DNA from 3 places in the Nocardiopsis sp. CNS-639 genome. Region 2 is predicted to be linked to each of the others. Evidence: predicted binding sites of a transcription regulator. Region 2 holds the regulator's gene; each other region holds the start of a gene.
What was found. The regulator LexA, encoded in region 2, represses DNA repair genes until DNA is damaged. The targets are predictions, from matches to a motif close to TCGAACANNTGTTCGA.
Positions count from the first base shown of each region.

Region 1: a site for LexA is predicted at 7,165-7,180, ahead of ruvC (crossover junction endodeoxyribonuclease RuvC). Genes of this name have one in related genera too.
Region 3: a site for LexA is predicted at 9,232-9,247, ahead of uvrA (excinuclease ABC subunit UvrA). Genes of this name have one in related genera too.

Region 1 covers NZ_KB906854.1:529,470-539,467, reverse strand. The annotation lists gene G011_RS0102170 (nitroreductase/quinone reductase family protein) at 1-395, shown strand, start outside; gene G011_RS0102165 (bifunctional (p)ppGpp synthetase/guanosine-3',5'-bis(diphosphate) 3'-pyrophosphohydrolase) at 529-2,706, opposite strand; gene G011_RS0102160 (adenine phosphoribosyltransferase) at 3,295-3,849, opposite strand; gene yajC (preprotein translocase subunit YajC) at 4,076-4,441, opposite strand; gene ruvB (Holliday junction branch migration DNA helicase RuvB) at 4,762-5,910, opposite strand; gene ruvA (Holliday junction branch migration protein RuvA) at 5,926-6,546, opposite strand; gene ruvC (crossover junction endodeoxyribonuclease RuvC) at 6,597-7,145, opposite strand; gene G011_RS0102135 (NrtR DNA-binding winged helix domain-containing protein) at 7,445-8,236, shown strand; gene G011_RS0102130 (hypothetical protein) at 8,254-9,348, shown strand; gene G011_RS0102125 (hypothetical protein) at 9,438-9,998, shown strand, end outside.
Region 2 covers NZ_KB906864.1:79,255-89,252, forward strand. The annotation lists gene G011_RS0117595 (long-chain fatty acid--CoA ligase) at 1-94, opposite strand, end outside; gene leuS (leucine--tRNA ligase) at 460-2,955, shown strand; gene G011_RS0117605 (hypothetical protein) at 3,042-3,632, shown strand; gene G011_RS32790 (hypothetical protein) at 3,980-4,108, opposite strand; gene G011_RS0117610 (hypothetical protein) at 4,310-4,936, shown strand; gene G011_RS0117615 (S9 family peptidase) at 4,950-6,041, opposite strand; gene lexA (transcriptional repressor LexA) at 6,150-6,869, opposite strand; gene nrdR (transcriptional regulator NrdR) at 7,523-8,026, shown strand; gene G011_RS0117630 (vitamin B12-dependent ribonucleotide reductase) at 8,134-9,998, shown strand, end outside.
Region 3 covers NZ_KB906871.1:22,867-32,864, reverse strand. The annotation lists gene yvcK (uridine diphosphate-N-acetylglucosamine-binding protein YvcK) at 1-179, opposite strand, end outside; gene rapZ (RNase adapter RapZ) at 279-1,163, opposite strand; gene uvrC (excinuclease ABC subunit UvrC) at 1,160-3,187, opposite strand; gene G011_RS0122815 (mechanosensitive ion channel family protein) at 3,427-4,566, shown strand; gene G011_RS0122810 (Rieske (2Fe-2S) protein) at 4,683-5,081, opposite strand; gene G011_RS0122805 (RDD family protein) at 5,203-5,916, opposite strand; gene uvrA (excinuclease ABC subunit UvrA) at 6,136-8,970, opposite strand; gene G011_RS0122795 (TerC family protein) at 9,300-9,998, opposite strand, start outside.

The DNA.
Region 1 (9,998 bases), on a different contig from region 2:
TCGTCAAGTACGGGGTGTGCCTGCCCGAGTTGCACCTGCTCACCACGCGTGGGCGCAAGTCGGGCTTCCTGCGCACCATCCCGCTCAGTGTGCTGGACAGCGACCGCGGACGGTTCCTGGTCTCCCCCTACGGGGAGGTGGACTGGGTCCGCAACCTGCGTCAGGACGGCTTCGCGACGCTGCGCCAGGGCGGCTGGATCGAGCTGATCAGCGTGCGCGAACTGGGGGCCGCGGAGGCCGCCCCGCTGCTCAAGGAGTACCTGGACCACCCGCGCGCCGCCATGGTGGGCCTGTACTTCGAGACGCCGCCGGACGCCCCCGAGGAGGCGTTCGCGGCCGAGGCCGAACGTCACCCGGTGTTCGAGATCGTGCGCTCGACCACGATCCGCATCTGACGGCGCGCACGGGCTCCGGGCTCCCCACTCGGGCGTCCGGGGCCCGGCCGTGTCCGGCCCTGCCCGCGCGGCCCCGGACACGGGACCGCGGCGTCCCCCGTGCCCGCGGCCCCTCCCCCGCCGTCCGGCCGGGTCAGTTGCGGACGCGGAAGACGTCGTAGACGCCGTCCACGCCCCGCACCGCGCGCAGCACGCTGCCCAGGTGGGCGGGGTCGGCCATCTCGAAGGTGAAGCGGCTCTGCGCCACGCGGTCGCGGCTGGTCTGGACGGTCGCGGACAGGATGTTGACGTGCTGGTCGCTCAGCACCCGCGTGATGTCCGACAGCAGCCGGGACCGGTCCAGGGCCTCCACGTGCAGCGCCACCAGGAACATCGAGTCCTCGGTGGGCGACCACTCCACCTTGACCATGCGGTCGGTGTCCAGCGTCGCGGTGTTCACGCAGTCCCGGCGGTGCACCGACACCCCGTTGCCCCGGGTCACGAAGCCGACGATCTCGTCGCCCGGCACGGGGGTACAGCACTTGGACAGGCGCGCCCACACGTCGGCGTCACCCTCCACGACCACGCCCGGGTTGCCGTGCTGGCGCTGGCGGGTGGCCGCCTTGGTGGGCAGCGCCGACTCGGCGATGTCCTCGGTGTGGCTCTCCAGGCCGCCCATGGAGTCGACGAGCTTGCCGACCACGTGCTGGGCGCTGACCTGGCGCTCCCCCACGGCCGCGTACAGCGAGTCCACGTCCGGGTAGCGCAGGTCGCTGGCCAGGCCGATGATCGCCTCACCGCTGAACAGGCGCTTGACCGGAAGCTCCTGCTTGCGCATGACCTTGGCGATCTCGTCCTTGCCCTGCTCGATGGCGGCCTCGCGGCGCTCCTTGGTGAACCAGTGCCGGATCTTGTTGCGGGCCCGGGCGCTCTTGACGAAGTTCAGCCAGTCCCGGCTGGGCCCGGCGTCGGGCGTCTTGGAGGTGAGGATCTCCACCGTCTCGCCGTTGTGCAGTTCGTTCTCCAGCGGCACGAGGCGGCCGTTGATGCGGGCGCCCACGGTGCGGTGGCCGACCTCGGTGTGCACGGCGTAGGCGAAGTCCACGGCGGTGGCGCCCTGGGGCAACGAGATGACGTCGCCGCCCGGGGTGAAGACGAACACCTCCTGCACCGACAGGTCGAAGCGCAGCGACTCCAGGAACTCGCCCGGGTCCTTGGTCTCCTGCTGCCAGTCGATGAGCTGGCGCAGCCACTGCATGTCGGAGCTGCCCCGGGGCTTGCTCTCGCCCCCGCTGCCCCGATCCTCCTTGTACTTCCAGTGCGCGGCGATGCCGTACTCGGCGCGCCGGTGCATCGCGCGCGTACGGATCTGGAGCTCGACCGGGTTGCCCGAGGGCCCTATGACCGTCGTGTGCAGCGACTGGTACATGTTGAACTTGGGCATCGCGATGTAGTCCTTGAACCGGCCGGGCACCGGGTTCCACCGCGCGTGGATGGTCCCCAGGGCCGCGTAGCAGTCGCGGACGCTGTCCACCAGGACCCGCACGGCGATGAGGTCGTAGATCTCGTCGAAGCCGCAGTTGCGGGCGATCATCTTCTGGTAGATCGAGTAGTAGTGCTTGGGCCGCCCGCGCACGGTGGCCTTGAGCTTGGACTCGCGCAGGTCGGCCGAGACCGCCTCGATGACCTCCTGGAGGTAGACGTCGCGGCGCGGGGCGCGCTCGGACACCAGGCGGGCGATCTCGTCGAAGCGCTTGGGGTAGAGGGTGGCGAAGGCCAGGTCCTCCAGCTCCCACTTGATGGTGTTCATGCCCAGCCGGTGGGCGAGGGGGGCGAAGATCTCCAGGGTCTCGCGGGCCTTCTTCTCCCGTTTGGCGCGGGAGGGCAGGTAGCGCAGGGTGCGCATGTTGTGCAGCCGGTCGCACAGCTTGATGACCAGCACGCGGATGTCGCGGGCCATGGCCACGACCATCTTGCGCACGGTCTCGGCCTGGGTGGCCTCGCCGTACTTGACCTTGTCGAGCTTGGTGACCCCGTCGACCAGCTCGGCGATCTCGTCGCCGAAGTCCGAGCGCAGCTCGCCCAGGGAGTAGTCGGTGTCCTCGACGGTGTCGTGCAGGAGGGCGGCGGCCAGGGTGGCCTCCTGCATACCCAGCTCGGCGAGGATCGTGGCGACGGCGAGGGGATGGGTGATGTAGGGGTCGCCGCTCTTGCGCTTCTGGTCGCGGTGGTGGTGGGCCGCGACCTCGTAGGCGCGCTCGACCAGCCGCACGTCCACCTTGGGATGGGTGGCCCGCACTGTCTTGATCAGTGGTTCGAGCACCGGGTTCATCGTCACTCCCCGCTGGGCGCCGAGTCGGGCGAGCCTTCTGCGTACTCGCACCGTGGAGGGCGTGGTGGAGGGGGACGGCTGCCGCGTGGCCCCCGCTCCGGAGACGTCGGAGGGCGCCGCTCCGTTCGCGGCGCCCTCCGGCCGGTCTCCCTGTGGACTTGTGGTGGCGCCCCGCGCGCCGGTGCCGTCCGCCTGCCCCTGGGGCGCGTTCGGCCGCGGTTCCTGGGAGGCGCCCCGCCGCGTCTCGTCCGTCGGTACCGCCCCGGTCGAAACCACTTCGCTTGGCATGCCTACCTCCCGCGGATCCGTCCGGTCGCGCGGGCGCCGTCAGCGCCGCCCGGCTCCACCGGTGCACGTGCGTGTCATCAGGGCCAGTCGTGACGTGGCCGCCGCGGTACCTCTCCCACCAGTCTAGTGGGGCCGTTCCCGTCGGGAACGGCCTCGGCCTCCCCGCTCCCGCCGCGCCCGGCGGCGGGTGTGACACTGGCCACCGGGGGTTCACCCCCGGTGGTGGAGTACGTCAACGATGACGGGCCGTCGCGCATTCCCCGTGGGGAGGGGCGTCGGCCGCGGCGCGGGTCGGCCGGATCAGACCGTGAGGAGGGTGTGCAGCTCCACGTCGGGCACCCTGTCCCGTCCCCGGAGCGCGGAGAGCTCCATCAGGACGGAGAATCCCACGACCGTACCACCCGCCTTGCGGACCAGGTCCACCGCGGCCCTGCCGGTGCCGCCGGTGGCGAGGACGTCGTCCACGATCAGCACACGGCTGCCCGGGGAGACCGCGTCGGCGTGGATCTCGACGGTCGCGGTGCCGTACTCCAGATCATAGGCCTGCCCGATGGTCCGTGAGGGCAGTTTCCCGGCTTTGCGCGCGGGGACGAAGCCCGACCCCAGCGCCATGGCGACCGGGGCGCCGAAGATGAACCCGCGCGCCTCCAGTCCGACCACGTGGTCCACCCCCGCGGCGCGGAAGGGCGCGGCGAGGCCCTCCACGGCGGCGGCGAAGGCCTCCCGGTGGTTGAGCAGCGGCGTGATGTCCTTGAACAGGACGCCGGGCTTCGGGAAGTCGGGGACGTCGCGGATGTGCGCCCGGATGAGCTCCGGGCTGGGGACGGGCGCCGCGGTGGCGGTGTCGTCGGGCATGTGGGATGGGCCTTCTGCTGGGTTCTCGTGTTGTCGGGGCCGACGTGGGCGGGGCCTCGCGGGAGTCGCCGCGGCGGTCCGCGGCCCGACGGGCCGGACACGGCGGTACCGGCCCCCCGCGCGGGGGGCCGGTACCGGGGTCGGACGCGCGCGGGCCGTCCGCTCACCGCGCGGGGCGGAGGCCGGAGCCTGGGCCGAAGCGGGGCGGAGGCCCGAAGGAGTACTTCTAGCCCTTGGGCTTGTCGTCGTCGCCGAAGTCGGGGCGGTCCTCCACCGGGGTGTCGTCGGCGGCCGGGGTGACGACCTCCCCGACACCGGCCTTGAGCATGCGGATGCGGGTCCCGGGCGCGATCTCCAGCAGGACGTCCTGCTCGTGGATCTCGACGACGGTGGCGAAGATGCCGGCCTTGGTCATCACCTCGACACCGGGGACCAGGGCGTTGTGCATCTGCATCTCCTGCTGGCGGCGCTTCTGGGCCGGGCGCCAGAACAGCAGCCAGAACACCAGAAGGATCAGCAGGAACGGGAACAGCATGCTGAGGAGTCCGCCCGTGGGCTCTCCTTGGGCAGCGAGGTGGTAAAGGCCCTGCACGGGGGCGTCCTTCCTGAGGTTTCTTCGTGTGGCCGACGGCTGTCGGATCGGACACCGCGACGGCCACCTTCTTCGCGTCGGCACGAACCGCGTGGTCCGGACCTGTCCGGCACGTACAACGCGCCAGAGGGCCGACTCGTTCCACCGGTGTCCAACGACACGTACGGAGTCGTGCCCCGTCTCGGCTGTTTCGTCCCAGCTTACGTGGCGTGGGTCACCGCTGTCCCACCGGATGAGATCGGAGCGTTAACGGTTCGCCCCCGATCCGCGCGGCCGGAACCCATTGTGCCCGGACCGGGGCGCCGTGTCAGACGCACTGGTCAGGGACTCGCCGCACCGTTGTGACCCGTGTTGCCCGCGGGGGCGGGGTTACCGGTGGCGCCGCCGTTGGCCGCCGCCGCGCCGAAGGCCGCGTCCGGCGGCGGGGTGAGCCCCATGTGCGCCCAGGCCTGCGGGGTGGCCACCCGGCCGCGCGGGGTGCGGGCCAGGAAGCCGGAGCGGACCAGGAAGGGCTCGGCCACGGTCTCCACCGTCTCGGCCTCCTCCCCCACCGACACCGCCAGCGTGGACAGGCCGACAGGGCCGCCGCGGAACCTCCTCATGAGCACGTCGAGGATGGCGCGGTCCAGGCGGTCCATGCCCAGTTCGTCCACCTCGTAGAGGTCGAGGGCGGCGCGGGCGGTGTCCAGCGACAGCCGCCCGTCCCCGCGCACCTCGGCGTAGTCGCGCACCCGGCGCAGCAGCCGGTTGGCGATCCGGGGGGTGCCGCGCGAGCGCCCGGCGATCTCCACGGCCGCGTCCGCGTCCAGGGGCGCGCCGAGCAGGCCCGCCGAGCGCTGGAGGATCAGCTCCAGTTCCTGGGGGGTGTAGAAGTCCATGTGCGCGGTGAACCCGAAGCGGTCGCGCAGGGGCGCGGGCAGCATGCCCGCGCGGGTGGTGGCACCGACCAGGGTGAACGGCGCGATGTCCAGCGGGATGGCGGTGGCGCCGGGGCCCTTGCCGACCACGACGTCGACCCGGAAGTCCTCCATCGCGACGTAGAGCATCTCCTCGGCGGGGCGGGCCATGCGGTGGATCTCGTCCAGGAAGAGCACCTCGCCCTCCTGGAGGGTGGAGAGCACCGCGGCCAGGTCCCCGGAGCGCTCGATGGCCGGGCCCGAGGTGATGCGCAGCGGGGCCCCCATCTCGGCGGCGATGATCATGGCCAGGGTGGTCTTGCCCAGGCCCGGGCCGCCGGACATGAGGATGTGGTCGGGCGCCCGGTTGCGCCGCTTGGCGCTGTGCAGCACCAGGGAGAGCTGTTCGCGCACGCGTTCCTGGCCGACGAACTCGTCCAGGGCGCGGGGGCGCAGGGCGCCCTCGATCTGGCGCTCGTCCGTGCCCGCGTCGGGCGAGACCGCGTCGCGCTCGTAGGGCGGGGGCCCGCCGGGGGCCGAGCCCCGGGGGTCCTCCTCGTGGAAGTCGTACACGGGGTTTCCTCCTTCCTAGGCCCGGCTGAGCCTGCGCAGGGCGCTGCGCAGCAGGACGGCGACGTCGTCGGTGTGCTCGGCCTCGGCCGCCACGGCGGAGGCGGCGGCCTCGGCGTCCTTGGCCGACCAGCCGAGGTTGACCAGGCCGGAGACCACCTGTCCGCGCCAGGCGCCGTTGGGCTCGCTGCCGCTCCCGGCGGCTTCGGACCCGGGCAGGGTGCCGTCGGTGAGCACGGGCGCGTCGAGCTTGCCGCGCAGTTCCAGGACGATGCGCTGGGCGCCCTTCTTGCCGATGCCGGGCACGCGGGTGAGGGCGGTGGTGTCCTCGGTGGACACGGCGTGGCGCAGGCTGGAGGGGCTGTGGACGGAGAGCATGGCCAGGGCCAGTCGGGGACCGACACCGGAGGCGGTCTGGAGCTGCTCGAACAGGTGCTTCTCGTCGTCGTCGGCGAACCCGAACAGGGTCAGGGACTCCTCGCGCACGACGAGGCTGGTGGCCACGGTCCCGGTCTCGCCCACGTGCAGGCGCGAGAGCGCGGAGGGCGTGCACTGCACGGTCATGCCGACCCCGCCGACGTCGATGACGGCGGTGCCCGCGCCGCGTGCGGCCACCCGGCCGGTGAGGAACGCGATCATCTGGTGTGGGCACCGGGGACGGTGCCCCTCTCCTTCCTGGGGGCGGGGCGCTAGCGGCCGCGGGTGCGGCGGGCCAGCTCCACCTTGCGGGCGAAGTCCTGCTGGGCCTGGGCGACGCGGGCCTGGGCCCCGCCGCGCCAGATGTGGCAGATGGCCAGGGCGACGGCGTCGGCCGCGTCGGCGGGCTTGGGGGGTCCGTCGAGTCCGAGGATACGCGCCACCATCGTGCCGACCTGCGCCTTGTCGGCGCGGCCGTTGCCGGTGATGGCGGCCTTGGCCTCACTGGGGGTGTGCATGGCCACGGGCAGGCCGCGGCGGGCGGCGCAGACCAGGGCGATGCCGCTGGCCTGGGCGGTGCCCATGACGGTGCTGAGGTTGTGCTGGGCGAAGACGCGCTCGACGGCGACGGCGTCGGGCTGGTAGCGGTCCAGCCACTCCTCGATGCCGCGCTCGATCCCCACGAGCCGGTGGGGCAGGTCGGTGTCGGGACTGGTGCGCACGGCGTCGGCTCCGAGCAGGGTGAGCGGTCGGCCGATGGCGCCCTCGACGGCGGCGACACCGCACCGGGTCAGCCCGGGGTCGATCCCCAACACGCGCACGCGCCTCACCCTTGCCCTCTCGAACGTCCGTTCGCCCACATGCTAGCGGCGGGCGACGACGTCCGCCTCCGGTCCACCCGGGCGTGTCGGCCCCCGGGGACACCCGGCGGGCCGGAAACCCGCCGCGGCCGCGGGCCGCCCCGACGCGAGCGTAGCCGCCCGCCCGAGCACGCCCGCACGGCCCGGGTCCGCGCGCCGCCCTCGCGCTTCCGGAGGAAAGGGATGGACGGGACGCCGAACGCGTGCTAAGTTGCTCTCAGTTCGAGAAATACTCGATATGAGAACAACTGGAGGCGCACGTGGCCGACCCGCGCGACGAGGAGGGCGAGAGCCGGTTCCTCGCCGACTACGACCCGCACGCGTTCGCCCCGGTCGCGGTCACCGTCGACGTCGTCGCCCTCACCATCCGGTCGGGCGTGCCGCACGTGCTGCTGACCCGGCGCGCCGCGCACCCCCAGCGCGGCTGGTGGGCGCTGCCGGGCGGGTTCGTCCGCGCCCAGGACGGACCGGACGGCCCCGCCGACCCCGACCTGCCCGACGCCGCCCTGCGCGTGCTCTCGGAGAAGACCCTGCTGCCCACCGAGCTGCACCTGGAGCAGCTGGGCACCTACGGCGCCCGGGACCGGGATCCGCGCATGCGCGTCTTCTCGGTCGCCTACGTCCTGCTGGCCCCCGACCTGCCCGACCCGCACACCGGCCGGGACACCGAGGAGGCCGCCTGGATCCCCTGGCGCGACCTCGGCCACGGAGACGGCGCCCGCGCCGGACTCGACCTGGCCTTCGACCACGGCCGCGTCCTGGCCGACGCCGTCGAGCGCGCCCGCTCCAAGCTGGAGTACACCCCGCTGGCCACGGCCTTCCTGCCGCCCGCCTTCACCATCACGGCGTTGCGCGAGGTGTACGAGGCCGTGTGGGGCCAGTCCCTGCACGCGGCCAACTTCCACCGCAAGATCCTCGCCGCCCCCGGGTTCGTGGAGGACACCGGGGAACTCGCCGAGCGCGGCGGCGCGGGCGGCGGACGGCGCGCCCGGCTCTACCGCGCGGGCGGCGCCGCCCTGCTGCACCCTCCCCTGCTGCGGAGCACGCAGTGACCCCCGAGAGGAGCCCGATGACGGCCACCGGCCCCGCCTTCGAGGACGCCGAGCGCCAGGTCGCCCTGGCGGGCGACCCCGTGGAACTGTTCGGCCCGCTGCCCGAGGACGGCGGCGTGCCCCCGGCGGCCACGGCCCGCCACCGCGAGCTGGCCCGCGCGCTGCACCCCGACACGGCGCCGCACGGAAGCGGCACCGGCCCCTTCGCCCGGCTCTCGGAGCTGTGGGACCTGTACCGGGCGATGGCCGCGGGCGACCTGCGCCTGGACGACCTCACCCTGGCCACCGGCGCGCACACCTACCGGATCGGCCGGGAGCGGCTGGCCCGCGGAGACGTCTCCGACCTGCACCCGGTGCGCTACCGGGCGCCGGAGTGGCGCGACGCGGTGCTCAAACTGCCCCGCGCACCCCGTGACAACGACCTACTGGAGGCCGAGGCGACCGCGCTGCGCCGCATCCGGGAGCACGGCCACGAGCGCTACCGGGCCTTCGTCCCCGAACTGGTGGAGTCCTTCAAGCACCGCGACGCCGCCACCGGCGTGGAGCGGCGGGCCAACGTCCTGGGGCGGCTGCACGGCTTCCACACGCTGGCCGAGGTGCGCCGCGCCCACCCCGACGGCGTCGACCCGCGCGACGCGGCGTGGATGTGGCGGCGGCTGCTGGTCGCCGTCGGCAACGCCGCCCTGGCGGGGGTCGTGCACGGCGCGGTCGTGCCCGAGCACGTGATGATCCACCCGGCCGAGCACGGCCTGGTCCTGGTCGACTGGTGCTACTCGGTGACGGCGCACGCCCCGCGCACCGCGCCGCACATCCCGGCGATGGTGCCCGGACGCGCGGACTTCTACCCGCCCGAGGTGGCCACCCGCCGCCCCGCGCTGGCCCAGACCGACATCCACATGGCGACCCGGTGCGTGGAGTACGTCACCGCGGGCCGCCTGCCCCCGCAGCTGCGTTCCTTCGCGCGCGGCTGCACCCTGCCCGCCCCCGAGCGGCGGCCCCGCGACGGGTTCGCCCTGCTCTGCGAACTGGACGACGTGCTGGAACGCCTCTACGGGCCGCGCCGGTTCCGCCCCTTCACCATGCCGGACCCGGCACCGGCCGCCGGGGTCTGAACCCCCTCCCCGACCACCGTCCCCCGCGCATTCCCCGCCCCCGACCCCGGCGGCCCCATCCGCCCACCCCATCTCCCGAGGAGAACCCCATGGGAAGCAGCAACTGGTCCACCGACGCCTACCACGCGCGTCAGGCCTACAACGCCTCCGTCGGCTCCAGCAGCTTCGGCTACACCGACGACGTGCTCGCCTCGACCCCGCGCAGTGCCTGGCGGGTCCACGACAGCCTCGACCCCCACGGGGTGGACGTGCGCGAGAGCCGCGACTCCGCCGAACACCCCGAGTCGCTGGCCATCTCGGTGCTCTTCGACGTCACCGGGTCCATGCGCAACGTGCCGCGCGTACTCCAGACCAAGCTGCCCGACCTGTTCGGCCTGCTGCTGCGCAAGGGGTACGTGCAGGACCCGCAGATCCTCTTCGGCGCGATCGGCGACGCCACGTGCGACCGGGCCCCGCTCCAGGTGGGGCAGTTCGAGTCCGGCAACGAACTGGAGGACGACCTGGGCAACATCCTGCTGGAGGGCGGCGGTGGCGGCCAGGTGATGGAGTCCTACGAGCTGGCCATGTACTTCATGGCCAGGCACACCTCCATGGACTGCCTGGAGAAGCGCGGACGGCGCGGCCACCTCTTCATCATCGGCGACGAGATG
Region 2 (9,998 bases):
TCGCGTAGTTCAGGCGCAGGTCGCCGAAGACCAGGCACTCCTTCTCCGGAGCCGACCGGGCACCGTCCTCCAGGAGCACGGACAGGTTGAGCATGGGGGCCTCCCGCAGCCAGATGGGTCCAGTGGATACGCGATGATTCGGGATGATGTGACCCGAGTCGCGTGTTCTGCGCCACTTTGACGGCAGAGTAACAAACCGGCTGGTCGGTGTGGAGGGGTCAGGAGTCCGTAATCTCACCGATCTTCCCCCTCGCTCTCCGTGACCCCGTGACCGAGCGGGACAGGCGGTGACGCCGGGCCCGCCCGCGCGGAGTGGGGGGAGGGCTTCTCCGGTTCCGGGCCCCGGCCGCCGCCCCCGGGCGCACCCGCGCGGGGCTGCGCGGAACCCGTCCGCGCCCCGACCCGCCAACCGCTAACCTGAGTGCTGTACACCCCGAACCGGCTAAGGAACACGTGGCGATGACAGCGGCAGACGGCGACCAGACGACGGGCGACACCTACGACGCCCGTGCCCTCCAGGACAAGTGGCAGGCGCGCTGGGCCGCTGAGCTTCCGTTCCAGGCCGACGAGGACCCCGGGGACACCCGCCCGCGCTCCTACATCGTCGACATGTTCGCCTACCCCTCCGGCGACCTGCACATGGGCCACGCGGAGGCCTACGCCATCGGCGACGTCATCAGCCGCTACCGCCTCCAGCGCGGCGACAACGTCCTGCACCCCGTCGGCTGGGACTCCTTCGGCCTGCCCGCCGAGAACGCGGCCATCAAGAACAACTCCCACCCCGCCGAGTGGACCTACGCCAACATCGAGACCCAGGCGGCCTCGTTCCGGCGCTACGGCATCAGCGTGGACTGGTCGCGACGCCTGCACACCAGCGACCCCGAGTACTACCGCTGGAACCAGTGGCTGTTCACCCGTTTCTTCGAGCGCGGACTGGCCTACCGCAAGGACGGCCACGTCAACTGGTGCCCCCAGGACCAGACCGTGCTGGCCAACGAGCAGGTCGTGCAGGGCAAGTGTGAGCGTTGCGGAGCCGACGTCGTGCGGCGCAGCCTCAACCAGTGGTACTTCCGCATCACCGACTACGCCCAGCGCCTGCTGGACGACATGGACCAGCTCGACGACGGCCGCTGGCCGGACGAGATCCTGGCCATGCAGCGCAACTGGATCGGCCGCTCCACCGGAGCCGACGTCCACTTCGCCATCGAGGACCGCGACGAGCCCGTCACCGTCTTCACCACCCGGCCCGACACCCTCTACGGGGCCACCTTCTTCGTCGTGGCCGCCGACGCCGACCTGGCCGACGAGCTGTGCGCGCCCGAACAGCGCGAGGCCTTCGACGCCTACCGCGCCGACGTCGCCAAGCTCTCCGACATCGAGCGCCAGGCCACTGAGCGCCCCAAGACCGGCGTGTTCCTGGGCCGCTACGCGATCAACCCCGTCAACGGCGAGCGCATGCCCGTGTGGGCGGCCGACTACGTCCTTGCCGACTACGGCCACGGCGCCATCATGGCCGTGCCCGCGCACGACCAGCGCGACCTGGACTTCGCCCTGGCCTTCGACCTGCCGGTCCGGGTCGTGGTGGAAACCGGCGAACCCGACCCCGTCGAGACGGGCACGGCCACCGCGGGGGAGGGCGTCCTGCGCGACTCCGGCCCGCTGGACGGCCTGGCCAAGACCGAGGCCATCGAGCGCATCATCGAGATCCTGGCCGAGCGCGGCACTGGACAGGGCACGATCAACTACCGCCTGCGCGACTGGCTGCTGTCCCGCCAGCGCTACTGGGGCACCCCCATCCCGATCATCCACTGCCCCTCCTGCGGCGAGGTGCCCGTCCCCGACGAGCAGCTGCCGGTGACCCTGCCCGAACTCAAGGGCGCCGAGCTGGCCCCCAAGGGCGTCTCGCCCCTGGCCGCGGCCACCGAGTGGGTCAACGTCGACTGCCCCTCCTGCGGCGGCCCCGCCGAGCGCGACACCGACACCATGGACACCTTCGTGGACTCGTCCTGGTACTTCCTGCGCTACTGCTCGCCGCGCCTGGACACCGCCCCCTTCGACACCGAGGCGGTGGAGAAGTGGGGGCCGGTGGACCACTACATCGGCGGCAAGGAGCACGCCACGCTCCACCTGATGTACGCCCGGTTCTTCACCAAGGTCCTGTACGACATGGGCATGGTGTCCTTCACCGAGCCCTTCCGCCGCCTGACCAACCAGGGCCAGGTCATCAACCAGGGCCGCGCCATGTCCAAGTCCCTGGGCAACGGCGTGGACCTGGGCAAGGAGATCGACGCCTACGGCGTGGACGCGGTCCGGCTGACCATGCTCTTCGCCTCCCCGCCCGAGGAGGACGTGGACTGGGCCGACGTCTCCGTCGTCGCCGCGCAGAAGTTCCTCAACCGCGCCTACCGGGTGATGAGCGAGGCGGGCGCGGCCAGCGCGCCGGGAACCGACCCCGCCAAGGGCGACACCGACCTGCGTCGGACCACGCACCGCACCGTCGACCAGATCACCGCCCTGGTCGAGTCCCGCCGGTTCAACGTGGCCATCGCCCGCACCATGGAACTGGTCTCGGCCGTCCGCAAGGCCATCGACTCCGGCCCCGGCGCCGCCGACCCGGCGGTCCGCGAGGCCGCCGAGGCCGTGGCCGTCTCCCTGTCCCTGTTCGCGCCCTACGTGGCCGAGGAGGGCTGGGAGAAGCTCGGACGCAGCGGCAGCGTCGCCGTCGGCAACTGGCCCGAGGTCGACCCGGCCCTGCTGGTGCAGGAGTCGGTGACCTGCGTGGTGCAGGTGCAGAGCAAGGTCCGTGACAAGCTGTCCGTGGCGCCCGACATCGACCCGGCGGAGCTGGAGCGGCTGGCCCTGGCCTCGGAGAAGGCACAGGGCTTCATCGGCGACAAGCAGATCCGCAAGGTGGTCGTGCGCGCGCCCAAGCTGGTGAACATCGTCGTCGGCTGACCAGGCACACGAGGGGCGGCGGCCGCGCGCAGCGGCCGCCGCCCGTGTGCGGTCGGCTCGGTGACCGACAGGGAGGCGGTGGCCGGGTGGGTCCCCTCGCGCGGGTGGCCGTGATCGGCGCGGGCACGGTGGTGCTGTCCGCGGTGGCGATCGGCGGCGGGCTGTGGCTGGCCGGGGACGACCCGGGCGTGCCCGAGAGCGGCGACGTCCACGCCGCGGCGCCCGGGTGCGCGGTGGTCTCGGACGCGCTCGTCACCGGCCTGGTGCCCGGCGCGGTCCTGGAGTCCTCCGAAGAGGGCCCCCTGGCCGACGGCGACAGCACCACGTGCTCGTGGTCCTCCGCCGGTCTGACCGAGGGGCCGCAGGGGGTGCTCCGGCTGGACCTGTCCGCCCGCTTCACCGACACCACGGGGGAGGAGCCGGTCACCGGCGCCCAGCGGGCGCGGGAGGCCTACGACGCCCTGGTGCCGGTGCGCGGCGAGGCCGTGGAACTGCCCGCCGGGGAGGGCCGGGTGTGGCGCGGCCAGACTCCGGGTACCGCCGAACTGGCCTTCCCCACCGACAACCTGCTGGTGCGGGTGTCCTACGCGGGGACCTCCGGCACCGAGCCGGTCGACTTCGGAGAGGCCCGGGACCTGGCAGTGGAGTTCGCCGTGCAGCTCGGAGAGGCCCTGTGAGCGACCAGCACCCCGATCCGCGGGATCCCGAGCAGCCCCAGGAAGCCCACCAGCCTCCGCAGTCCCCGGGGGAGCACGAGGCACCGCGGTTCCAGGAGAGCCAACCGTCCCAGGGGCAGCGGGCGCATGAGGCGCCTCAGCCGCAGGAGGCCCAGGAACCTCCGCTAGCGCAGGAAGACGAGCAACCTTCGTCCCAGCGGGAGCACGAGGCACCTCAGTCGCAGGGATCACAGGAACCTCCGCAGCCGCACGAAGAACAGCAGTCGCCTCAGCCATCCCAGGTGGCACAGTCATACGGGCAACAGCAGCCACCCCAGTCCCACGTGCACCAGCACGACCCCACGCAGTCACAGGTGACGCAGACACCGCAGACGCATGGGCAGCCTCAGCAGCTTCAGGGGTACCAACAGCCTCCGCAACCGCAGCAGTCGCACGGTCAGGGCGACTCCGAGCAGCCACAGACGCCGCAAACGCATGGGCAGCCGCAGGGGCAGCAGGGACCCCTGGAATCACATTCGCCACAGTCGCAGGGGCACCAACAGTCTCCGCCGTCTCAGGCACCACAACCTCACGGACAACAGCAGGTCTACCACCCCCACCCGGCCCCGCAGGGGCAGTATCCGCAGCCCCCGGGATCCCCGTGGCAGCAGCCCCACCTCCAGCAGCCCGCGCCCGAGGTGGTGGCCTCCGTCCAACCGCAGAGCCGGGGCTGCGCCACCGCCGCCGTGGTCGCCGCCGCCCTGGTGCTGGTCGTGCTCGCCGCCGGGGCGATCTGGTACGTGGTGGCGCGCGACACCCCGGAGGCGAGCGCCTTCGGGGTCTCGCCCGAGTGCTCCGTCGCCGAGACCGGGACGCTGGACGAACTGGTGCCCGACCACGAGTTGGAGGTCGAGGAACCGGTCGGCGGCCCGCAGGAGGCGTTCGGCTCCGGCTGGCAGTGCCGGTGGGCGACCCCCGGCGGCCCCGGCGAACAGGTTCCGGCCACCGCGACGCTGGTGGCCGTGGCCGCCCCCGACCCGGGCGGCGTCACGACGGCCGCCGACAACCTGCGCACCACCACCTCCCAGTACGACGCGCAGGAGCTGGAAGGCGTCGGCGAGGAGGCGGTCGCCTGGGTCCAGGAGAACCCGTACACGGTCGCCTGCGTCGGCGCCCGGGTGTCCAACCTGTACCTGGAGACCTGTTACAGCCTGGCGGCCAGCTACGACGCGCAGAACCCGGGCGACCGGGAGCGCATGGTCGCGGGCGCCGAGGAGTTCGCGCTGTCCGTGACCGAGGCGCTGCCGGACTCCATCCCCGAGTGAGGCTCCGGCGCGGCTACCAGGCCGTGCCCAGGAACTCCTCCAGCGCGGGCGCGACCTCCTCGGCGAAGGGGCGCTGTTCGTCCAGGACCGTGGCCCCGGGCTCGTCCCGGTAGCGGCGGAAGATGTGGTCGGTGTCGGGGACGTCCACCCGTCCCGCGCCCTCCAGACCGGTCATCAGCCGGTCCACGTCCTGCCGGGACACCTGCGCGTCCCGCTCCCCCCACAGCACCAGCACCGGGGTGCCCCCGGGCAGGTCCTCCGCCAGGTCGACGGGGTCGAAGGCGTCCATGTAGGCCAGGAAGTCCTCGTTGACCGGGGTGTAGACGCCCAGCACACCCCCGCTGGGCATCTCCACCTCGCTGAGCGCACGCCCGGACCTGATCGCGGCCCGTCCGGCGCGGGAGTCCGAGAGGAGCTGGACCACCTGCCCCTCCTCCACCTGGCCCGAGGCCTCGACGGCACGCGCCTGCTCGGTGAGCTGGCGGTCGATCAGGTCGAGGTAGCGCGTACCGGGAGGCGCGGCCAGCACGAGCGCGGGGGAGGGGTGCTCCGCGCCGATGAGATCGTGGGCGCGCAGCGCGTACAGGGCGCCCTCGCTGTGCCCGACGACGACCACCCGTTCGGGGTCCACCTCGGGCTGGGAGACGAGCTCCTCGTAGGCGGCCGCGACCTGCTCGTCGAAGATCACCGGGTCCACCGGCACGACCTCGCCGCCGGGGTCCGGCGTCTCGAAGTCCGGACCGCTGCCGTACTTGTCGTAGCGCAGCGAGGCCACCCCCACCTCGGCGAGCACCCGGGACAGGTTCTGGTTGGTGTTGGCGTTGGGGCGCACGGAGCTGTTGCCGTCGCGGTCGGTGGGACCGCTGCCGGAGATGATGAGCGCGCCCGGAACGGTGCCGGAGACGTCCTGGGGCATCCGGAAGGTGCCGGACACCTCGTGCCCGCCGCCCTCGAAGGCCACCTCGCGCTCGACGCCGCCGACCCCCGGCGCCTCGGCGGCCCCGTCGTCGGCGGGGGCGCAGGAGGCGGTCAACAGGACGGCGCTCGCCGCACCGAGCAGTGCGGTGCGCCAGCGGACGGCGGGGGAGGAGGCACGTGTGAACACCTCCTCAGCCTAGCGGCCCGTGCCGGCCGGCCCCGCGTCGTCCACAGGGGGAAGCGCCCCCGATCCCTCCGAGGGGAGAGGGACCGGAGACGCGGGTACGCGGGGACCTCAGACACGGCGCATGACCGCGACCACCTTGCCGAGGATGGTGGCGTCGTCGCCGTTGATCGGCTCGTAGGCCTCGTTGCGCGGCATCAGCCACACGTGGCCGCCCTCCTCGCGGCGCAGCACCTTGACGGTCGCCTCCTCGTCGAGCAGCGCCGCCACGATGTCGCCGTTGTTGGCGTCCTGCTGCTGGCGCACCACCACCATGTCACCGTCGGTGATGGCGGCGTCGGTCATCGAGTCGCCGACCACGGTGAGCATGAACAGGCGCCCCTCGCCCACCAGCTGACGCGGCAGGGCGAGCACGTCCTCCACCGACTCCTCGGCCAGGATCGGACCACCGGCGGCGATCCGGCCGACCAGCGGCACGGCGGCGGCGCGCGAGAGGTCGATGTCCTCGGGCACCAGGGTCCGCCCCGAGGCGCGACCGGGCGTGCGCAGCTCCACCGCGCGCGGCCGGTTCTGGTCGCGGTGCAGGTAACCCTTGCGCTGGAGGACCTTGAGCTGGTGCGCCACGCTGGACGGGCTGGACAGGCCGACCGCTTCCCCGATTTCCCTTATCGACGGGGGGAAACCCCGCTCCCGGACATAGCGCTGGATGCAGTTCAGCACGCTCTGCTGGCGCGCGGTGAGTTTGGGGGCTTCGGGCGTGGACCCGCCCGTGTTCTCCGTTGGTGCGAGAACGGTGGCGGTGTCTGCGGTTCCGGGATTCTCCTCCGGCACGGCCGGGCCTCCTCGGCATTCGGTTCGGTCAGGGCCTGCTTGTGTGACTGGCCACCCCCGGTCCGCGACCGTGCCGACCTGGGGGTCCACGTGATGGCGAAACCGGTGTGAAATCAAGGTCAACTTTAGTCGTTGCACACGGTGATATCAAACAAGCGTTCGAGGCTGGGGACAATTGCCGTCGCGCGTATTCGCGGACAATTTCCGGCCTGCACTTACGTGTGTACACGCGTTCACGCGCTGTTGTCCCCGGAATGCGCGAACGCGTGTCCGTGACAGCGGTTCCGGCCAGGCGCGGGGGTCTTATCCCGGAGCGCAGGCTCGACCGAAATCCCCGCGACGCCGGGATTCCGACGCCCGCCGCCGGGGCGCGGGGGCTCCGGGCGGCGACGCTATCCTTGAGCGCGGTGCCGGGCCGCCCCCGCAGCGATCCGCCCGCGCCGACCTCCCCGCCCATCCCGCCGCCGCGGACCGCGATGCCGCGCGGCCGTTCGGCCGTGTCCGTGACACGCCCGTGCCAGGGTTGCGGCGGGTCAGGAAGAAGTCTAGGTTCGACCACAACATCTGGTGTGGCGACAGGGGCGATTGCCCAGAAGTTGTGGTTTAGTGGTACCTAAGCGTTGTCGTTCGGTGAGAGAAGCAGGTGAACCAGGGTGCACTGTCCGTTCTGCCGCCATCCGGACACCCGGGTGATCGACAGCAGGTCCACCGACGACGGCGCGGCCATCCGACGCCGCCGGTCCTGCCCTGTCTGCGAGCGCAGGTTCACCACCCAGGAGACCGTCCTGCTGATGGTGGCCAAGCGCTCGGGGGTCACCGAGCCCTTCAGCAGGACCAAGATCATCGCCGGGGTGCGCCGGGCCTGCCAGGGCCGCCCCGTCTCCGAGGACGCCCTGGCCAAGCTCGGCCAGCAGGTCGAGGAGGAGATCCGCGGCCGCGGCCTGGCCGAGGTACCGGCCCACGAGATCGGCCTGGCCATCCTGGGGCCGATGCGCGACCTGGACGAGGTCGCCTACCTGCACTTCGCCAGCGTCTACCGGGGCTTCGAGAGCCTCTCCGACTTCGAGGCCGAGATCGCCAGCCTGCGCCAGGACCGCGAGGCCGAGACCGACGGGGGCGCCGGGGCCGGCGGCCGGAGCGGCGCCGCCACGGGATAGCGCCCCTCGCGGCCGCACCCCGACCGCGTGCGGGGCCACACCACCCCCGGAACAAGGACGCCGGGCACGGTCGGTGACCGTGCCCACGAGTGAGGGGAGACCCGGCGATGACGGAGACCACCAGCGGTCCGGCCGGACGCAAGGGCAAGGGCAACCGCAAGGGGATCAGGGTGAGACGCGTCTTCACCACCCCGGGCACGCACCCCTACGACTCCCTGGAGTGGGAGCGCCGCGACGTCGTCATGACCAACTGGCGCGACGGCACGGTCAACTTCGAGCAGCGCGGGGTGGAGTTCCCCTCCTCCTGGTCGATGAACGCCACCCAGATCGTGACGAGCAAGTACTTCCGCGGCGCGGTGGGCACCCCCGAACGCGAGTGGAGCCTCAAACAGCTCATCGACCGCGTCGTCGGCGTCTACACCGAGACCGGCCGCGAACACGGCTACTTCGCCTCCGCCGAGGACGCCGAGGTCTTCGACCACGAGCTCAAGCACGCCCTCGCCCACCAGCTGTTCAGCTTCAACTCCCCGGTGTGGTTCAACGTCGGCACCACCTCCGCGCAGCAGGTCAGCGCGTGTTTCATCCTGTCCGTGGACGACACCATGGAGTCGATCCTGGACTGGTACAAGGAGGAGGGGATCATCTTCAAGGGCGGGTCCGGCGCGGGTGTGAACCTGTCGCGCATCCGCTCCAGCAGGGAACTGCTCTCCTCCGGCGGGACCGCGTCAGGCCCCGTCTCCTTCATGCGCGGCGCCGACGCCTCGGCCGGGACCATCAAGTCCGGCGGCGCCACCCGCCGGGCCGCCAAGATGGTCGTGCTGGACGTCGACCACCCCGACATCGAGGACTTCGTCGAGACCAAGGCCCGCGAGGAGCACAAGATCCGTGCCCTGCGCGACGCCGGGTTCGACGTCGACCTCGGCGGCGACGACATGTTCAGCGTCCAGTACCAGAACGCCAACAACTCCGTGCGGGTCTCCGACGCGTTCATGCGCGCCGTGGAGAGCGGCTCCGACTTCGGCCTGACCTCCCGCACCACCGGCGGGGTCGTCGCCACGGTGGACGCCAAGGAGCTGTTCCAGCGCATGGCCAGGGCCGCCTGGGAGTGCGCGGACCCGGGCATCCAGTACGACGGCACGATCCAGGACTGGCACACCACGCCCGAAAGCGGACGTATCAGTGCAAGTAACCCATGTTCGGAATACCTCCATTTGGACGACTCGTCCTGCAACCTGGCCTCGATCAACCTGCTGAAGTTCCTGCGCGAGGACGACACCTTCGACGTGGAGCGCTTCACCGCGCTCACCGAGCTGGTCATCACGGCGATGGACGTCTCCATCACCTTCGCCGACTTCCCCACCGAGAAGATCGGCGAGACCACCCGCGCCTACCGGCAGCTCGGCATCGGCTACGCCAACCTGGGCGCCCTGCTCATGGCGACCGGCCACGCCTACGACTCCGAGGGCGGGCGCGCCGTCGCCGCCGCGGTGACCTCGCTGATGACCGGCGCCGCCTACCGGCGCAGCGCCGAGCTGGCCGGGGTGGTCGGTCCCTACGACGGCTACCGGCGCAACGAGCGGGCCCACAAGAGGGTCATGCGCAAGCACGCCGCGGCCAACGACGACCTGCGCACCGTCGGAACCCTGGAGGAGCCGATCCACGCCGCGGCCACCCGCGAGTGGGCCGAGTGCCTCAGGATCGGCGAGCGCAACGGCTGGCGCAACGCCCAGGCGAGCCTTCTCGCGCCCACCGGCTGCCTCACCGGCGACTCCATGGTCACCACCGACCGGGGGCTCGTCCGGCTCGCCGAACTGGGCGACGTCTACGGACCCAGGTGGCAGGACCTCTCCGCCCGGGTCTCCACGGACGAGGGGCCCCGCGAGGCGACGAGGTTCTTCGTCAACGGAGAGGAGCCGACCCGGCGCATCGTGACGAAGGGCGGATACCGGCTCCAGGGCACGCACACGCACCG
Region 3 (9,998 bases), on a different contig from region 2:
AGCTCCCGGCGCAGGCGGCCGCTGGAGCCGCCGTCGTCGGCGACGGTGACGACCGCCGTCACGTCGGTCGTCACCCTGCGCAGGGCCGACAGGGAGGCGTGCAGGCCGTGCCCGCCCCCCAACGCGACCACCCGGGGCGGACGCCGCCCGTCACCGTCGGGTGCTGTGCTCTTCGCCATGGCTGTGGTCTGCCCCTCGTCCCATGTCCACCGGACGAATCGGACCGTACCACCGAGAACGGTGCACCGCGGGCAGGGCGCGTGTCGGGCGCCCGCGGGTCACTCCCGGCCGACGTCCCGGTGGACCACGTGCACGTCCACACCCTGCCCGCGCAACCGGTCGGCGAACTGCTCGGCCATGGCCACGCTGCGGTGCTTGCCCCCGGTGCAGCCCACCGCCAGCGTCATGTAGTGCTTGCCCTCGCGCTGGTACCCGGCGATGGTCAGCTTGAGGACGTCGGAGTAGGCCTCCAGCATCTCCTTGGCCCCGTCCTGGGCCAGGACGTAGTCGCGCACCGCGTCGTCACGGCCGTTCATCGGGCGCAGCTCGGGCACCCAGTGGGGGTTGGGCAGGAAACGGCAGTCCAGCACCAGGTCCGCGTCCACGGGCAGGCCGTGCTTGAACCCGAAGGAGACCACGTTGGCGCGGGGGCGCGCCTCGTCGCTCTCCCCGAAGAAGCCGATCACCCGGGCCTTGAGCTGGTGCACGTTGAGCTGGGAGGTGTCGATGACCAGGTCGGCCTCGCCGCGCACCGCCCGCAGGGTCTCGCGCTCGCGGTCGATGCCGTCGGTCAGGCGCCCGTCGCCCTGGAGGGGGTGGGGCCTGCGCACGCCCTCGAACCGGCGAACCAGGGCGTCGTCACCGGCCTCCAGGTAGAGCACGCGCGCGGTGATGTCGCGCTTGCGCAGTTCCTCCACCGTGGACAGCAGGTCCTCGGTGAAGGCCAGCGAGCGCACGTCCACGACCACGGCGACCCGCGGCACCGCCCCGTGCGTGCGTCCGGCCAGCTCGATCATCGTCGGCAGCAGGCCGGGCGGCAGGTTGTCCACCACGAACCAGTCCAGGTCCTCCAGGGCCCTGGCCGCCGTGCTGCGGCCCGCACCGGACATGCCGGTGACGATGACCACCTCGGGTGGCAGTTCCCCACCCAGTTCGACCGTCATGCGTCTCCTCCCCCGTCAGTGATGTGCTGTACTGGTGCCCCGTCGCCCCGCCCCTCCGTCGTGGCGGGGCCTCCGGACAGGTGCGCGTGCACGGCCTCGGCCAGCTTGGGGCCGATCCCGGGCACCGCCGCGATCTCCTCGGCCGTGGCCGAGGCGAGCCTGCGCACCGAGCCGAACGCCTTGATCAGGGCCGTCCTGCGGGACGGCCCCAGACCGGGCAGCTCGTCCAGGCTGCTGCCGGTCAGCGCCTTGGCGCGCTTGTGCCTGTGGTACTGGATGGCGAAGCGGTGGGCCTCGTCGCGCACCCGCTGGAGCAGGTAGAGCCCCTCGCCCGCGCGGGGCAGGATCACCGGGTCCTCGTCGCCGGGCAACCACACCTCCTCCAGGCGCTTGGCCAGACCGCACACGGCGACGTCCTCGATCCCGAGTTCGTCCAGGGCGCGGCGCGCCGCCTCGGCCTGGGGCCGGGCGCCGTCCACCACCACCAGGTTAGGCGGATAGGCGAACTTCCCGGGTGACGGCTCGTCGTCGCTTTGGTGACCACCGTGGTCGCCGGTCTCCCCCATGCGGGCGACCTCGCCGCTGCGGGCGCTCTCCTCCAGGTAGCGCCGGAAGCGCCGGTGGACGACCTCGTACATGGCCGCGACGTCGTGCTGTTCTCGGCCGCCCTCGCCGCTGCCGCGGACGGAGAAGCGGCGGTACTCGGACTTGCGGGCCAGGCCGTCCTCGAAGACGACCATGGACGCCACCACGTGCTCGCCCTGGAGGTTGGAGATGTCGAAGCACTCGATGCGCAGCGGCGCCTCGGACAGCTCCAGGGCCTCCTGGATCTCCTGGAGGGCGCGGCCGCGGGTGCTCAGGTCCCCGGCCCGGTGGGTCTTGTGCCGGGCCAGCGACTCGGCCGCGTTCTTGGAGACGGTCTCCATCAGGGACTTCTTGTCGCCCCGCTGCGGCACCCGCAGGTCCACCGAGGAGCCGCGGTGCTCCGACAGCCAGGCGGCCATGGCCTCGGGGTCGGCGGGCTCGTGGGAGACCAGGACCTCGCGGGGGACGGCGGTGCCGGTGCCCCCGCTCTCGTCGTCGCCCCGGGTGGGGCCGTAGATCTGGCCGAGGAAGGTCGCGATCAGCTCGCCGGGGCCGTCGTCGGCCACCTTGTCCACCACGTAGCCGCGCTGTCCGCGGATGCGCCCGCCGCGCACGTGGAAGATCTGCACGGCCGCCTCCAACTGGTCGTCGGCCACGGCGATGACGTCGCAGTCGGTGGAGTCGGGCAGGACGACGGCCTGCTTCTCCAGGGCGGCGCGCAGGGCCTCGATGTCGTCGCGGATGCGGGCGGCCCGCTCGTACTCCATCTCCCCGGCGGCCTCGCGCATCCGCCCCTCCAGCTCGCGCAGGAACCGGCCGGTGTCGCCCGCCAGGAAGGAGCAGAAGTCCTCGGCCAGGGCCCGGTGTTCCTCGGGCGAGGCCTTGCCCACGCAGGGGGCCACGCACTTGCCGATGTAGCCGAGCAGGCAGGGGCGGCCGCTGTTGCGGGCGCCGCGGAACACCCCCGGGGAGCAGGTGCGCACGGGGAAGACCCGCAGCAGCAGGTCCACGGTCTCGCGGATGGCCCAGGCGTGGGAGTAGGGGCCGAAGTAGCGCACCCCCCTGCGCTTGGCGCCGCGCATGACCTGCACCCGGGGGAACTCCTCTTGGAGGGTGACCGCCAGGTAGGGGTAGCTCTTGTCGTCGCGGTACTTGACGTTGAACCGGGGGTCGTACTGCTTGATCCAGGAGTACTCCAGCTGGAGGGCCTCCACCTCGGTGCCCACGATCGTCCAGTCGACGTCGGCCGCGGTGGAGACCATCTGCTGCGTGCGCGGGTGCAGTCCGGCGAAGTCGCGGAAGTAGGAGGAGAGGCGCGACCGCAGGTTCTTGGCCTTGCCCACGTAGATCACGCGTCCGGAGGAGTCCCGGAACCGGTACACGCCCGGGTCGGTGGGGATGGAACCGGGCGCGGGGCGCAGGTGAGGAGTCGCAGCCATGGTCCCATTGTGGTAGGTCGGGGGGACATACGGCCAACCGAGCCCCGTACGCCCCGTGCGTGGCACGTCTCACCCCGCCGCCCCTCCCCCGCGCGCCCCACCCGCCCCGCGGGCGCCGCACGCGCCCGCGTCCCTCGGGCGCGGGTAAGCGAAACGTCACGATTGGGTATCCGCATGCTCTAGGTTGGGCGGGTACACAGGAACTTCCCGACATCGACGACAAGAGGGGGCCCTTCGTCGTGAGCCTGCCCCAATGGATCACGGTCGGCGTCACCGTCATGGTCGCGGTGCTGCTGGTCTTCGCCGTGCGCTGGGTGCTCAAGCACAAGCTGGGCAAAGCCTGGCGGGTGTCCCAGCACGTGGTCCACCGCACGACCTACACCAGTTACGGCGCGGCCGCGGTGGTCGGCGCGAACCTGTCGCTGCCCAGCCCCGCCAACGTGGACTGGGGCACGTACCAGGCCATCGACCACGCGATGAGCATCCTCATGATCGCGACGCTGACGGGCCTGGGCGTCAGCCTGGCCTACGCGGTCACGGACATGGTGCTGGCCCGGCTGTCGGTCGCCAACGGCGACGCCGACCGCAAGGCGCGGCGCATCCAGACCCAGGTGCGGCTGCTGCGCCGGGTGATCACCTCGATCATCGTGGTGCTGGCGGTCGCCGCCATCCTGTTCACCTTCGACGAGGTCCGCGCGCTCGGCGCCGGGCTGCTGGCATCCGCGGGCATCATCGGCATCGTGGCCGGTGTGGCGGCCCAGTCCACACTGGCCAACCTGTTCGCCGGGCTCCAGCTGGCCTTCAGCGACGCCCTGCGCATCGGCGACGTGGTCGTGGTCGAGGGCGAGTGGGGCCGGGTCGAGGAGCTGAGCCTGGTCAACGTCACCATCAAGATCTGGGACGAGCGCCGCCTGGTGGTCCCGGTCGCCAACTTCACCACGACCAGCTTCGAGAACTGGACCAAGCAGGGCACGGCGATCACCGCCAAGGTGGTGTTCCCGCTGGACTGGGAGGTGCCGATCGAGGAGATGCGCGAGGAGACCGGGCGCCTGATCACCCGCAGCGACCACTGGGACGGGCGCAGCTGGTCCTGCCAGGTCGTGGACATCGCCCCGAGCGGCGAGGTGCTGGTGCGGGTGGTGGCCACCGCCGCCGACACCGGGCACCAGTGGGACATCGCCTGCGAGATCCGCGAGCACCTCATCGGCTGGCTGGTCGAGAACTACCCCGAGTCCCTGCCGCGCCACCGCGCCCAGTTCCTGGCCTCCGAGGACGCGGACGAGGCCGCCTACGCCGCCCAGTTCCCCACCTCGGCGTTCCGGCGCCACGAGCCCAACGGCGTCAGCGGCCCGCCCGGGGGCGACCCCGGCGAGGCCTGAGCCCGACCGGTTCACACACGCGACGGCGCCCGGAGCGGAAGATCCGCTCCGGGCGCCGTGGTGTCGCGGCGGGCGGGTCCGTGGGCTCCTCGCTCCGGCCCGCCCGCCGGCCCCTTTCAGGAGGAGGGGCCCTGGAGGATGATGTCGGTGCCCTCGACGGTGACCTCGAACGGCTCCAGCGGCTCCTGGGCCGGCCCCACCAGCGCCTCCCCGGTGGAGATGTCGAACTCGCTGCCGTGGCACAGGCACCGGATGACCTCGTCCACCTCCTGGACGGTGCAGCCCGCGTGCGTGCACGAGGCGCCGAAGGCCCGGTACTGGCCCGCCTCGGGCTGGGTCACGACCAGTTTGCTGTTGCTGAAGACCGCTCCCGCGCCCTCGGGGACGTCGGTGGTCTGGCCGACCACCTGGCCGTACCGGACCTCCTGCGGCTTGGGCTCCTGTCCGCCGCAGGCGCTCACGGCCGTGACGGCCGCGGCCGTCCCCGCCGTCCCGAGCAGTCGGCGCCTGCTCATCCCGCACCCGCACGTCCTCTTACCGGCCACGACGAAACGCTCCTCACCTGCGCCGAAATATCACTACACAATGTAGTAGGTACGGCGGGGTGCCCGGGTTCCGGGGTGCGCGCGATAACCCTCAGGCCCGCGGCGGATACGGGTGCGCCTTCGGGGGTTGCGGGCCCGCCGCGGCCACGTCGAGCACCACGGTGCCAGCGATCCGGTCGTGCAGCCCCTGCCGGTTGGGCCGGTTCCAGGCGGCCATCCCGCCGGTGAGCAGCGCCGTCACCGCCACCAGGAACCACCAGAACCAGACGGCGCTGAAGAACAGGAAGAACAGCAGGAAGGGCAGGGCCAGCAGCGCGGCGCGCACCGTCAGGGCGGCGAGCGGCAGGGCGCCCAGGCTGCCGTTCCCGGCCTGGGGCGCGACCCTGAGTCCGACGCGGCGCTTGCCCAGCGTCTGCTGCCAGCGGGAGAGGGCGAGGGTCTCATAGCCCGCGTAGAGCAGGAAGAAGGTCACCGACAGGAAGAACGGGTAGCGGTCGCCGATGCCGGTGGTGTCGCCGGAGCCGACCGCCTGGACGCCCACCCAGGCCAGGGAGAGCACGAGCGCCAGCAGCAGCGCGGGCAGGGCGACCAGGAGCAGGTCGATGCCGCGCGCGTACGCCCGCGTACGCCAGGCGGCCAGCGGGTAGAGCCGCTCCACGGGTTCGGCGTCCGGGGCGGCGTCCGGGGCGCCGGAGCGGTCGCCGTCGTGGAAGCCGGGGGTCTCCCCGTGTCCGGGGTGGGACGGGAGCCGCTGGGTTTCCGGAGGCGTCGGCCCGCCGCGGTCCGGTCGGGGAGGGACGTTCATGGGCGGGCCAACCTCCAGGGCGGTTCGTCGGAGTCGCGCGGGGGCCGGGCGCGGACGCGGCGCCCGGGGCGGGGATCGCCGGGCGGGACGCGGATACGTTCGACTCTACTCAGGTGAGACATGTGTCGCGAACCCGCCAACCCGACGTGGCCGTAGGCAGCGCAGCGCCCCGCCCCACGGGGACCGGGACGGGGCGCGGCGGTGCCGTCGGGCGCGGGCTCAGAGCATCTTGGCCAGGAAACGCCCGGTGTAGGACTCGGCCACCGCGGCGACCTCCTCCGGGGTTCCCTGCGCGACCACGGTGCCGCCGCCGGAGCCGCCCTCGGGGCCCATGTCGATGACGTGGTCGGCCGTCTTGATGACGTCGAGGTTGTGCTCGATGACGATCACCGTGTTGCCGGTGTCGGTCAGCCGGTTGAGCACGCCCAGCAGCTTGCGGATGTCCTCGAAGTGCAGGCCGGTCGTGGGCTCGTCGAGCACGTACACCGTCCGCCCGGTGGAGCGGCGCTGGAGCTCGGCGGCGAGCTTGACCCGCTGCGCCTCACCGCCCGACAGCGTCGTGGCGGGCTGGCCCAGCCGCACGTAGCCCAGGCCGACGTCGGCCAGGGTCTGGAGGTGGCGGCGGATGGCGTTGATCGGCTCGAAGAACTCCAGGGCCTCCGAGATCGGCATGTTGAGGACCTCGGAGATGTTCTTGCCCTTGTAGCGGACCTGGAGGGTCTCCCGGTTGTACCGGGCGCCGTGGCACACCTCGCAGGGCACGTAGACGTCGGGCAGGAACTGCATCTCGATCTTGAGCGTGCCGTCGCCGGAGCAGGCCTCGCAGCGGCCGCCCTTGACGTTGAAGGAGAACCGGCCCGGCTGGTAGCCGCGCGTCTTGGCGTCGGTGGTCTGCGCGAACAGCTTGCGGATGTGGTCGAAGACCCCCGAGTAGGTGGCCGGGTTGGAGCGCGGGGTCCGCCCGATGGGGCTCTGGTCCACGTGCACGACCTTGTCGACCTTGTTCGTGCCGTTGACCCGCAGGTGGCGGCCGGGCACGTCGCGCGCCCCGTTGAGCTCCTTGGCCAGCGCCTTGTAGAGGATCTCGTTGACCAGGGTGGACTTGCCCGAGCCGGACACGCCGGTGACGGCGGTGAACACGCCCAGCGGGAAGGCGACGTCGACCCCGTGGAGGTTGTTCTCGCGCGCTCCCCGGACCACCAGCTCGTGCCCTCGGGTGAGGGGGCGGCGCTCCACGGGCACCTCGATGCCGCGCTTGCCGGACAGGTACTCGCCGGTGAGCGAGTCCTCGGAGGTGAGCAGCTCGTCCACGATCCCCGAGACCACGACGTGGCCGCCGTGCTCACCCGCGCCGGGGCCGATGTCCACGACCCAGTCGGCGGCGCGGATGGTGTCCTCGTCGTGCTCGACGACGATGAGCGTGTTGCCGATGTCGCGCAGGCGCTGGAGGGTCTCCAGCAGGCGCGCGTTGTCGCGCTGGTGCAGGCCGATGGAGGGCTCGTCCAGCACGTACAGCACGCCCACCAGGCCGGAGCCGATCTGGGTGGCCAGGCGGATGCGCTGGGCCTCCCCGCCCGAGAGCGAACCCGAGGAGCGCGCCAGGCTCAGGTAGTCCAGTCCGACGTCGAGCAGGAAGCCGAGCCGGGCGTTGATCTCCTTGAGCACCTGGGCGGCGATGACCGCGTCGCGCTCGGAGAGCGTGAGCGCGGCCAGGAAGGCCGCGCTGTCGCTGAGCGGCATCTGGGCCACCTCGGCGATGGACTTGCCGCCCACGGTCACCGCGAGCACGACCGGCTTGAGGCGGGTGCCCTCGCAGGTCGGGCAGGGCACGGTGCGCATGTACCCCTCCAGCCGTTCGCGGCCGTAGTCGCTCTCGGTCTCGGAGTGGCGGCGCTTGACCCAGGGGATGACGCCCTCGAACTCGGTGTAGTAGGAGCGGTTGCGCCCGTACCTGTTGCGGTAGCTGACGTGGACCTGGGTGTCGTGCCCCTCCAGCAGGGCCTTGCGCGCGCGGCGCGGCAGCCGCTCCCAGGGGGTGTCCAGGTCGAAGCCGATCGCCTCGCCCACCGCCTTGAGGATGCGCTCCCAGTAGCCGCTGTTGGGCCCGCCGGACCAGGGGCCGATGGCGCCCTCGGCCAGCGTCCTCTCGGGGTCGGGGACCAGGAGTTCGGGGTCGACCTCCATGCGGGTGCCCAGGCCCGAGCACTCGGCGCAGGCGCCGTAGGGGGCGTTGAAGGAGAAGGAGCGCGGTTCGAGCTGTTCGAAGGACAGGTCGTCGTAGGGGCAGTACAGGTGCTCGGAGAAGACCTTCTCGCGGTCGGGGTCCCCGGCCTCCACGTCCACGAAGTCCAGGATGATGGTGCCCCCGGCCAGCTTGAGCGCCGTCTCCACCGAGTCGGTCAGGCGCCCGCGGGAGGAGGGCTTGACGCTGAGGCGGTCCACGACCACGGCGATGTCGTGCTTGTCGTAGCGGCCCAGCTTGGGCGCCTCGTCCAGGCGCACGGCCTGCCCGTCCACCACCGCGCGGGTGTAGCCCTTGGACTGCAGGTCCTTGAAGAGCTCGACGTACTCGCCCTTGCGTCCGCGCACGACGGGGGCCAGCACCTGGAAGCGGGTGCCCTCCTCCATCTCCAGGACGCGGTCCACGATCTGCTGCGGGGTCTGGCGGGCGATCTCGCGGTGGCACTCGGGACAGTGCGGGACGCCGATGCGCGCCCACAGCAGCCGCAGGTAGTCGTAGACCTCGGTGATGGTGCCGACGGTGGAGCGGGGGTTGCGGCTGGTGGACTTCTGGTCGATGGACACCGCCGGGGACAGGCCCTCGATGAAGTCCACGTCCGGCTTGTCCATCTGCCCCAGGAACTGGCGGGCGTAGGCCGACAGCGACTCCACGTAGCGCCGCTGGCCCTCGGCGAAGATCGTGTCGAAGGCCAGCGACGACTTGCCCGAACCGGACAGGCCGGTGAACACGATCATGGAGTCGCGCGGCAGGTCCAGCGAGACGTCCTTGAGGTTGTGCTCCCGGGCTCCCCGGACTACCAGTTGTTCGACCATCGAGTGAGACATCCTTCGGCTCTGGCGCACAGGACGCGGACCCCGTCGCGTGACGTCGGCTGACCCGTGTGGAACTTCGCGTGCGGCGGTCGGGGCCTCCCGGAGACCGCCCGGGCCCCGGAGACGGGCCGCTGAGGAGAGGGGGGAGGACGCTCGCCTCTCCCGCCCGTCCAGCCTAACGACCGCCGACGACGGTTTCTTCCACCTCACAGAACAAGGTGGCACCCCGGCGCCGGAGCGCTCAGGGTGCCACCACTATAGACGAACAGCTGTTCGAATCCGGCCGTTTCCCGGAATGTCCTCGACGCGCCCGCGGGCCCGCCGTCCGCTCAGGAGCGGTCCGCCGGGGAGTCGACGGAGGGGTCGCGCTCGGTCTTGAGCTCGGGGTTCTTGCGCTCGTCGGCGCGGGACTTGATCAGGCTGCCGACGATGGTGATGGTCATGATGCCCAGGATGACGGTCAGCGACAGGCCGATGCCGACCTCGGGCACGTGCACGCCGTTCTCGTGCAGGGCGTGCAGGATCATCTTGACGCCGATGAAGACCATGATCGCCGACAGGCCCCAGCTGATGTAGGCCAGGCGGTCCATCAGACCGGCCAGCAGGAAGTACAGCTGGCGCAGGCCCAGCAGGGCGAAGGCGTTGGCGGTGAAGACGATGTAGGCGTCCTGGGTCAGACCGAAGATCGCCGGGATGGAGTCGACGGCGAAGACCAGGTCGATCATGCCGATCGCGACGATGACCAGCAGCATCGGCGTGATGTGGCGGCGGCCGTCGAGCTTCACGGTGAGCTTGGCGCCGTGGTAGTCGTCGGTCACCGGCCAGAAGCGCTTGAGGAGGCGGACCACCGGGGTCTGGGTGAAGTCCTTCTCCTCCTCGTCGCCCTTCATGTGGTCGCGGACGATCTTGTAACCGGTGTAGATCAGGAAGGCGCCGAAGAGGTAGAAGACCTCGCTCCAGGCGTTGATGACCTGGGCGCCCAGGACGATGAAGATACCGCGCATGACCAGCGCGATGACGATGCCGAC